DNA from 3 places in the Streptomyces sp. NPDC058291 genome. Region 3 is predicted to be linked to each of the others. Evidence: riboswitches for the same ligand, from Rfam matches in the RefSeq annotation. Region 3 holds a riboswitch; each other region holds the start of a gene.
The links. Region 3 has a riboswitch for S-adenosylmethionine ahead of thrC (threonine synthase). Riboswitches for the same ligand answer to the same signal wherever they lie in the genome.
Positions count from the first base shown of each region.

Region 1: linked by a shared signal. The riboswitch ahead of ACFVYK_RS28830 (aminotransferase class V-fold PLP-dependent enzyme) and the one ahead of thrC (threonine synthase) in region 3 are both predicted to bind S-adenosylmethionine.
Region 2: linked by a shared signal. The riboswitch ahead of ACFVYK_RS20755 (putative leader peptide) and the one ahead of thrC (threonine synthase) in region 3 are both predicted to bind S-adenosylmethionine.

Region 1 covers NZ_JBHVYK010000072.1:26,029-29,295, reverse strand. Annotated here, with positions in the region: gene ACFVYK_RS28840 (cytochrome bc complex cytochrome b subunit) at 1-88, shown strand, start outside; gene trpD (anthranilate phosphoribosyltransferase) at 264-1,328, shown strand; SAM riboswitch class IV at 1,405-1,521, shown strand; gene ACFVYK_RS28830 (aminotransferase class V-fold PLP-dependent enzyme) at 1,685-3,049, shown strand; gene ACFVYK_RS28825 (Lrp/AsnC family transcriptional regulator) at 3,058-3,267, opposite strand, start outside.
Region 2 covers NZ_JBHVYK010000039.1:45,791-49,057, forward strand. Annotated here, with positions in the region: gene ACFVYK_RS20750 (ABC transporter substrate-binding protein) at 1-1,211, opposite strand, end outside; gene ACFVYK_RS20755 (putative leader peptide) at 1,397-1,519, opposite strand; SAM riboswitch class IV at 1,549-1,658, opposite strand; gene ACFVYK_RS20760 (LLM class flavin-dependent oxidoreductase) at 2,223-3,267, shown strand, end outside.
Region 3 covers NZ_JBHVYK010000056.1:8,831-12,097, reverse strand. Annotated here, with positions in the region: gene ACFVYK_RS25335 (MoaD/ThiS family protein) at 53-328, opposite strand; gene thrC (threonine synthase) at 325-1,623, opposite strand; SAM riboswitch class I at 1,642-1,808, opposite strand; gene ACFVYK_RS25325 (glucosyl-3-phosphoglycerate synthase) at 1,978-2,922, shown strand; gene ACFVYK_RS25320 (trehalose-6-phosphate synthase) at 3,025-3,267, shown strand, end outside.

The sequences.
Region 1 (3,267 bases), on a different contig from region 3:
CGAAGCGTACTTCGGCGAGGACCAGCAGATCCCGAAGCCCACTGTCGAGGAGTACAAGGAGATCACGAGCGGCCACGGCCACCACTGATCGCTGAGGCGTCGCCACGCCACGGTAAAGGGCCCCGTCCGGTCTTCGGACGGGGCCCTTCGCCGTGTCCGCCGCTGGATAGGGTGGGGTTCACCTTGTTCCACGACGCGCGGGCCACGACACACGGCTCGCGCCACGCGACACGACACATGACCCACGACACACAGGAGCGGCTATGAGCGCTGTGACCCCCGCTGGAGGCGACACCGCGGCGGGCCGTTCCTGGCCCGAGGTGCTGAACGGCCTGCTGTACGGCCGTGATCAGGACGCGGACGCCACGTTCTGGGCGCTGGACCGCATCATGCGCGGAGAGGCGACCGACGCGCAGATCGCCGGGTTCGTGGTGGCGCTGCGGGCCAAGGGCGAGACCGTCGCGGAGATCAACGGGCTGGTCCGGGCGATGTACGAGCACGCCAACCTGATCGAGGTGCCCGGGCCCACCGTCGACATCGTGGGCACGGGCGGCGACGGCGCGAAGACGGTCAACATCTCCACGATGTCGGCGATCGTCGTCGCCGGCGCGGGCGCCACGGTCGTCAAGCACGGCAACCGGGCCGCGTCCTCCGCGTCCGGCGCCTCGGACGTCCTGGAGAAGCTCGGCGTCAACCTGGAGCTGACCCCCAAGCGGGTGGCGGAGGTCGCGCGGGAGGCCGGGATCACCTTCTGCTTCGCCGTGAAGTTCCACCCGGCGCTGCGTCATGTCGGCGCGGCGCGCGGGCAGTTGGGCATCCGCACGGTGTTCAACGTGCTCGGTCCGCTGACCAACCCCGCCAGGGTGGCGGCCCAGGCGGTCGGGGTCGCCGATCTCCGCATGGCGCCGGTCGTCGCGGGCGTCTTCGCCGAGCGCGGCAACTCGTCCCTGGTCTTCCGCGGCGACGACGGCCTCGACGAGCTGACCACGACGGCCACCTCGCGCGTGTGGGTGGTGCGCGACGGCAAGGTCGCCGAGGAGAGCTTCGACCCGCGCGACGTCGGCCTCGACCTCGTCCCCGTGGAGGCGCTGCGCGGCGGCGACCCGTCCTACAACGCTCAGGTCGCCCGCCGCCTGCTGGAGGGCGAGACGGGCCCGGTGCGCGACGCGGTCCTGCTGAACTCGGCGGCGGCCCTGGTGGCGCTCGAACCGGGCGCCGGGCCGCTCGCCGGGCAGATCCGGGCCGGCATGGACCGGGCGGCCGAGTCGATCGACTCCGGCGCGGCCAAGCGGGCGCTGGCGAGGTGGGTCGCGGCCAGCAACGCGTGACGCTCCACGAGCGGTCGTCCCGCGATCCGGACACGGGTTGCGGGACGACGATCACCTGACGTACGTTCCTGTATCAGGTCATGAGTGACAGTCATGAGGCCCCGGCCGACTGTCCGGCAACCCTCCGTCCGTGGCGGGGTGCCCCGGGTGAAGACCAGGCGGTGGACAGCAAGGTCCACGGCAAGCGCGGACCCCTCGCGAAACCAGGGGTCCTGGGTCGTTCGAGGGAGTCTCTCGTGAGCAAGCGAATGCGCTAGGGCGTCGAGCCCCGCCTCCGCATCCCCTTTCACCGTCCTCCGTGCCGGAGCCATGTCGCCCGCACGGTGGTTCCGTCGTGCCTCTCACGGGAGTTCGCCATGTCTGTCTCCACCGTTGCCGCCAGCCGTACCCTTTGTGCCCCGTTGCCCGTTCTGGGGCGGGATGTCACCGTCCCGCTCGTGACGGGCGGCGAGGTGGCCTACGCGGCCCTCGACTACGCGGCCAGCGCCCCCGCCCTGCAGCGCGTCTGGGACGACGTCGCGGCCTACGCCCCGTACTACGGCAGCGTGCACCGAGGCGCCGGCTATCTCTCCCAGCTGTCCACCGACCTCTTCGAGAACGCCCGCCGCACGGTGACGGAGTTCCTGGACTGCCGCCCGGACGACCAGTTGATCTTCACCCGTTCGACGACCGACTCCCTCAACCTGCTCGCCGCCGCGCTCCCCGCCGACTGCCAGGTCTTCGTCTTCGAGACCGAGCACCACGCCTCGCTGCTGCCCTGGCAGGACGCCCGGGTCAGCTACCTCGACGCCCCGCGCACCCCGCGCCAGGCCGTCGAGACGCTGGAGCGCGCCCTCGCCGAGCGCGACCCGCACGGTCCGGCCCTGGTCTGCGTGACCGGCGCCTCGAACGTCACCGGCGAGCTGTGGCCGGTGCGCGAGCTGGCGGCGGCCGCGCACGCCCACGGCGCGCGGATCGTGCTGGACGCGGCCCAGCTGGCCCCCCACCACCCGGTGTCGGTCCGCGACCTCGACGTCGACTGGATCGCCTTCTCCGGCCACAAGCTGTACGCGCCCTTCGGCTCCGGCGTCCTGGCCGGCCGCGCCGACTGGCTGGTCGCGGCCGACCCCTACCTCGCGGGCGGCGGCGCCAGCCGCAAGGTCACGCGGCGCGAGGACGGGGGAGTGGACGTGGAGTGGCACGAGAGCGCCGCCCGCCACGAGGCCGGCTCCCCGAACGTGATCGGCGCCTACTCCATCGCCTCGGCCTGCAAGGCGCTGACCGAGGCCGGCTTCGACACCCTGGTGGCCCGTGAGCGGTACCTGATCGAGAAGGTGAAGTCCGGTCTCGCCGAGATCCCCGAGGTCCGCGTCCTCTCCCTGTTCGGCGACGACGCGCCCCGGGTCGGCGTGATCTCCTTCGTCGTCGAGGGCTGGAACAGCTCCCACTTCGCCGCCGCCCTCTCCGCCGAGTACGGCATCGGCGTCCGCGACGGCCTCTTCTGCGCCCACCCCCTGGTCCGCACCCTGCTGGGCAGCGACCCCCAGACCCAGGGCGAGTGCGGCGCGCCCGACGCGGCCCCGGGGGAGAAGTCCCTCAACGCGATCCGCGTGAGCTTCGGCGCGGGGACACCGGACGAGCACGTCGACCGCTTCGTGACGGCCGTCCGCGAACTGGTGACCCAGGGTGCGAAGTGGCGGTACCGCACGGAGGACGGCCGCTGCGTCCCCGCGGTGGGCTGACCGGGCCCCTACGAGTCCAGGCCGATGGCGAACGCCGCTTCCAGGTCGTGCTGGGAGTACGTGCGGAACGCCACGTGGGTGTCGGTCCCCTCGACCCCCGGGATCTTGCTGATGCTGCCCGGGATGACCTCGGCGAGGTCCTCGTGCTGCTTCACCCGGACCATCGCGATGAGGTCGTAGGTCCCCGTGACGGAGAAGACCTCGCTGACGCTGTCCAG
Region 2 (3,267 bases), on a different contig from region 3:
GCGGGCTGGTTGGTGGCCGCGTTGGCGAACCAGGTGACGGCCAGGCTCAGCCGTGCGCCGCCCTTGGTCCGGATGCCGTCCCCGCCGGTCCTCCAACCGGCGGCGTCCAGCAGCGACTTGGCCTTGGCCTCGTTGTGGGACAGGTCCTTGCCGAGGTTCGCGTAGTCCGGGGTGGTGTGCGCCAGGATGCTCGTGGCCGGCCGCGTCCCGGTCGGGAACACGGCGTCGACGATCTGCTGTCGGTCGATGGCGAACAGGATCGCCTGCCGTACGTTGGCGTCCTTGAGCGCCGGCCGGGAGTTGTTCAGCCCCAGGTTGAACACGTTGCCCGGGTTGGCCCGCCCCAGCAGGTTCACCTGGCCGCCCTTGAGCGCCGCCTCGTCGGCCCTGCCCACACTGCCGATCGCGTCCACCTGGCCGGACTGCAGGCTGCCGGTGCGCACCCCCGCCTCGGGCACCACCTTGAAGACCAGCCTGTCGAGGTACGCCTCGCCCTTCTTGTTCCACAGCGCGGAGCCCCAGGCGTACCCGGCGCGCCTGACCAACGTGATCGAACGATTCTGCACGTACTGCTTCAGGGTGAACGGACCGCTGCCGACGGCTCCCTGGCTGCACCTCTGCTGCGGCGTCCTCTTCACGCTCGCGGACGACTCGATGCCCAAGGAGAACGTGGAAGTGGCTTGCAGGAACTGGGCGTTGGGCTGCTTGAACGTCACCCGCACCGTGAGCGGGTCGACCACGGAGGTGGTCCGCACGCCGCTGAGATACCCCTGGGCCAAGGTCGCCAACGCACCGAGCCGGGGCACCGCGTCGAAGTTGTCCTTGACCGTCTGCGCGGTCAGCGGGGTGCCGTCGCTGAAGGTGACGCCCGGTCTCAGGTGAAAGGTGAACGTCGTGGCGTCCGCGCTGACGTCCCAGCTCTTCGCCAGCCACGGCACGATCCTGCCCGTCCTGGGGTCCTGGTCGGTCAGGGAGTCGACGAGCTGGCGCACGGAGTAGATGGTGTCGTTGCTGCCGACCTGCTGCGGATCCGAGCAGCCGGCGTCGGATCCCACGGCGAAGGTCAGGGCGCCGCCGGACCTGGCCTGTCCGCCGCCGTCGCTCGAAGCGCTGGCGCCGGACGAGCAGGCCGTCAGCAGCGCGCTGGTCGTGAGAAGTGCGGTGAGCGCCGACCACCGGGGGCCACGGCGGGAATCCGGATGCGCTGTCACGGAAATGGTTCTCCTACTCGAAAGTCGGCGCGCCGAAGCACGCGCGGACGACGGAGATGCGGGGGAGGGCGTCGCTCCCCCGGGCACGACGACGGTTCGGGGGAGGAGAGCGAGAAGGGGTGGAGGAACGCGCCGGCGGGTCAGCACCGACGGGTCAGCACCGACGGGTCAGCGGCGGGACGTGGTCAGCCGTGACACAGACAGCTGGTGGTGCGCCGCAGATCGATGTGGCGGCGGCGGGAGAACCGGGAGAGGGACGCCGCGACCGCGGGGAACGAGCTCGGGACGCTGCTGGGCCGCATGCTCATCCCTCCGTCCTCGGGACCCCTGTCGCGGGGCCGCGCGCTTGCCGGATCGGCGATCCGGCCGGGCTTTCACCTGGAGCACCCCACCGCGTCGGAGGGTTGCCGGTCAGCGAGCCAGGGCTTGACGCTGACACTCAATGCCAGTCGAAACGTTAGCCATCGCCGCCGTGATCCGTCAACGGGCCCCGGACGGGGGGACCTGACGATCGTCCGCCCGAAGCGGTCACGACCCTTCCGGCATCCGAGCCGTGGTTGACGAGGAGCGAGATGTCCTGCTCAATTACTCATATGTATGCCGAGCAGCGCCTGGTCACCCGCGACCACATCGACTTCGGTCGTGTGTGGTCCGCCGCGTGTTGCGCCTGACGCGGCGTCGGGCGCGCTGACCGGCCCTTCCCTCCCTCGGCGGACCCGGCACGAACCGGACCGGTCGGACCGGACCGGCCCTGTGCCGGCGCAGTCCCCCGTCGGCGCCGAAACACACCCCGGACCCCGCACTGACCGCCGTCACGGCTCCCGCCGGACCTGACGCGAGCCGCCGCCCGTGCCCGCGTCGTGGCCTGGTCCCCGACGTCGTCACCCCTGACGGCCCACCGGCGCCGGCACCTGCCGAGCGCCGCCGCCCCGACCCGCCCCGGGCCGGCTTCGCCGTGCCCGCACACCGCCCACGGCACCGCCCCGAGGACCTGAGGAAAGGCAACCGTTCATGCCCGTGGAGTTCCTCGGCATCGCCGCCACCAACGACGGCTCCGAGACCACCCCGCGCTCCGGCGCGGCCTTCGACAAGGAGTACACGCTCCGGCTCGCCCGGGCGCACGAGGACCACGGCTGGGACCGCGTGCTCTTCGCGTACGGATCGGGGTCACCGGATCCCGCGCCCGCCGCCGCGTACATCGCGAGCCGACTGGAACGCCTGCAGATCCTGCTCGCCCACCGGCCCAACGTCTCGTACCCGACCTTCGCCGCCAAGACGTTCGCGACCCTCGACCAGATCAGCGAGGGCCGGCTCACCGTGCACTTCATCACCGGCGGCAACGACCGGGAACAGGGCCGCGAGGGCGACACCCTCACCAAGGACGAGCGCTACGCCCGCACCCGCGAGTACATCGGCCTCGTCAAGAAGATCTGGACCACCCACGAGCCCTTCGACCACGAGGGCGAGCACTACCGCTTCCACGACTTCGTCAGCGACGTCTTCCCCGTCCAGCGGCCGCGCCCGAACGTGTCGTTCGGCGGCTCGTCGCCCGCCGCGGTCGCGGCCGGGGCCGCCGAGGCCGACGTCTACTGCCTGTGGGGCGAGCCGCTCGCCCGGACCGCCGAGCAGATCGAGGCCGTGAAGGCCGCCGCGAAGGCCGCGGGCCGTGCCGAAGCCCCCCGCTTCCAGGTGGCGTTCCGCCCGATCATCGCCCCGACCGAGGAACTGGCCTGGGAGAAGGCCCATCGCACGGTCGGTGCGATCAAGGCCCGCAAGGAGAAGGGCGAGCCGGTCACCCGGCGCCACAACGGCAGCGCGCAGCCGCAGAACACGGGCTCGCAGCGGCTCATCGCCATCGCCGAGGCCGGGGAGCGCTACGACCGCGCCCTGTGGACCCCGACGGCCGCCGCCACCGGCGGCGCGGGCAACTCCAACGCCCTGGTCGGAACCCCGGAGACGGTCGCCCGGGCGCTCCTCGACTACTACGACCTGGGCGTCGACATCCTCTCCGCGCGAGGCTACGACCTGCTCGGCGACGCGATCGACTTCGGCAGGC
Region 3 (3,267 bases):
ACTCGGTAATCGCTGTTACCGACGGTTACTACCGGCGGGTACGGAACAGCGGTCAGCCACCGGCCACGGCGGGGATGATCGAGACGCCGGCGCCGTCGGGCGTCGCCGTCTCCAGACCCTGCTCGAAGCGCACGTCGTCGTCGTTCACGTACACGTTGACGAACCGGCGCAGCTTGCCCTGGTCGTCCAGGACGCGCGCGGCGATGCCGGTGTGGTTCTTCTCCAGATCGGAGATGACCTCGCCCAGGGTCGTCCCCTCGGCGGCGACCTCGGCCTTGCCGCCCGTGTAGGTGCGCAGGATGGTCGGGATGCGGACGTTGACGCTCATGCGAGGCCAGCCTCTCGGAAAGAGTCCAGGGTCGGGCGGATGGTCGCGGTCAGGCCGGTGCCGGCCACCGCGTCCAGGGTCTTCAGGCCGTCGCCCGTGTTGAGGACGACGGTCGTCTTCGTGGGGTCGAGGAGACCGTTCTCGATCAGCTTGCGCGTCACGCCCACCGTCACCCCGCCGGCGGTCTCCGCGAAGATGCCCTCGGTCCGCGCCAGGAGCTTGATCGCGTCGACGACCTGCTCGTCGTTCACGTCCTCCACCGCGCCGCCGGTGCGCCGGGCGATGTCGAGGACGTAGGGGCCGTCCGCCGGGTTGCCGATGGCCAGCGACTTGGCGATGGTGTTCGGCTTCTGGGGGCGCACCACGTCGTGCCCGGCCTTGTAGGCCACCGACACCGGGGAGCAGCCCTCCGCCTGCGCGCCGAAGATCTTGTACGGCTTGTCCTCGACGAGCCCGAGCTTGATCAGCTCCTGCAGCCCCTTGTCGATCTTCGTGAGCTGCGAGCCGGAGGCGATCGGCACGACGAGCTGGTCGGGCAGGCGCCAGCCGAGCTGCTCGCAGATCTCGTAGGCCAGCGTCTTGGACCCCTCGGCGTAGTACGGCCGCAGGTTGACGTTGACGAAGCCCCAGCCCTCGCCCGCCGCATCGCCGATGAGCTCGGAGCAGAAGCGGTTGACGTCGTCGTAGTTGCCCTCGATGCCGACGAGTTCGCCGCCGTAGATCGCGGCCATGACGACCTTGCCCTGCTCCAGGTCGTGCGGGATGAACACGCAGGACCGGAACCCGGCCCGGGCGGCCGCCGCGCCCACCGCGCCGGCCAGGTTGCCGGTGGAGGAGCAGGACAGCGTGGTGAAGCCGAACGCGCGGGCGGCCTCGATGGCCTGGGCGACCACGCGGTCCTTGAAGGAGTGCGTCGGGTTGCCGGAGTCGTCCTTGACGAACAGCTTCCCGGCGTCGACGCCCAGCTCGCGGGCGAGGTTGTCGGCCTGCACGAGCTTGGTCCAGCCGGGGTTGATGTTCGGCTTGTCCGCCACGTCGGCCGGGACGGGCAGGAGCGGCGCGTAGCGCCAGATGTTCGCGGGTCCCGCCTCGATGCGCTTGCGGAGCTCCTCCGTGTCGTAGGAGGAGAAGTCGTAGGCGATCTCGAGCGGGCCGAAACACTCCTCGCAGGCGAAGACCGGGCCGAGGGGGACGCGGTGACCGCACTCTCGGCAGCTCAGCGCCGCGGCGGGACCGAGGTCCACGGAAGAGGTCGGCGTAGGGTCGGTGGTGCTTGCAACAGTCTGCGCAGCCATGTGAGGCGAGGCCCTTTCTCCTCATCTTCCTCACGACGCATCTCGCCGTGAGACGGATTTGGCACCTTCCCGAGCCGGGAGCCTCGCGGAGCCGTCACCGAAGCGGATCGGTGAGCGGTACGAGACCGGCTGGAGGGTTGCCGGGGCTTCATCGGGCCGTGTCCCTCTGCCCCTCTGGATGAGCGGTATGAAGTTGTGAACGGCGGGGACCTCGGACATGCGATGGTCATCCGCGTTGTTCAAGACTGTAACCGAAGGCCAGGACAGTTGAGAGAGTCGTCCGAACCGCGAGATGGATCACACGGTCACCTCCCGTGCACCCGGTGTGATCACGACAGTGAGGAGCCGTGGACTGTGCTGGAAGAAACCGAGCGCTGGCTGGCCACCCGCTCCTGGTCGGTGACCGATCGCCCGCTGCACCGCGTCCTGGCCGCGAAGCGTGCCACGAACCAGACGGTGTCCGTCGTCCTGCCCGCGTTGAACGAGGAGGAGACGGTCGGCGACATCGTCGCCGTCATCCGTCACGACCTCATGCACCAGGTCCCGCTCGTCGACGAGATCGTCGTCGTCGACTCGGGATCGACCGACCGCACCTCGGAGGTCGCCGCGGCGGCCGGCGCGCGGGTCGTCCACCGCGACGCCATCCTGCCGCGCATACCGGCCGTGCCCGGCAAGGGCGAGGTCCTGTGGCGCTCGCTGCTGGTCACCAGCGGGGACGTCGTCTGTTTCATCGACGCGGACCTGCGGGAGTTCTCCTCCGACTTCGTCGCGGGGATCGTCGGCCCGCTGCTCACCGACCCGGACGTGGACCTCGTCAAGGCCATGTACGACCGTCCCCTCGGCGGGGCCGCCGGCCAGGGCGGGAGGGTCACCGAACTCATGGCCCGCCCGCTGCTCAACATGCACTGGCCGCAGCTGGCCGGGTTCGTGCAGCCGCTCGGCGGCGAGTACGCGGCCCGCCGCACCCTGCTGGAGCAGCTGCCCTTCCCCGTCGGCTACGGCGTGGAGCTGGGCATGCTGGTCGACGCCCTGCACCTGGTGGGCCTGGACGCCCTCGCCCAGGTCGACGTCGGCGTGCGCAAGCACCGCCACCAGGACGGCCAGGCCCTCGGCCGGATGGCGGCGGCCATCTACCGCACCGCGCAGCTGCGGCTGGCCCGCGGACACCTGATCCGCCCGGCCCTCACCCAGTTCGAGCGGGGCGCGGAGGGCTTCGAGCCGCGCACCTACTCCGTGGACACCGAGGAACGCCCGCCGATGACGCAGATCGCCGAGTACGCGACCCGCAAGGTGGCCTGACCGCGGGCCACGCCATGGCCCCCGCCGCCCGGGTGACGAGATGGCCCCGGGCGAACGGGTGCGAACGTTTGGGCCTTCGGAGGCCGGGCTAGGTTGAGGCGTATGTCTACCACGCACGAAACGGCTGCTCGGGGTACTGCTCAGGTGCTGGTCGCGTCCAATCGCGGCCCGGTCTCCTACGAGGTGCGCGAGGACGGCTCACTGCACGCGAAACGCGGCGGCGGCGGGCTGGTCTCCGGGCTGTCGGCCATCGGCCCCGAGGCGGACGCCCTCTGGGTGTGCTCGGCGCTCTCCGACGGTGACCGGGAGGCGGTCGCGCGCGGGGTCGGCGAGGAGGGCGTGCGG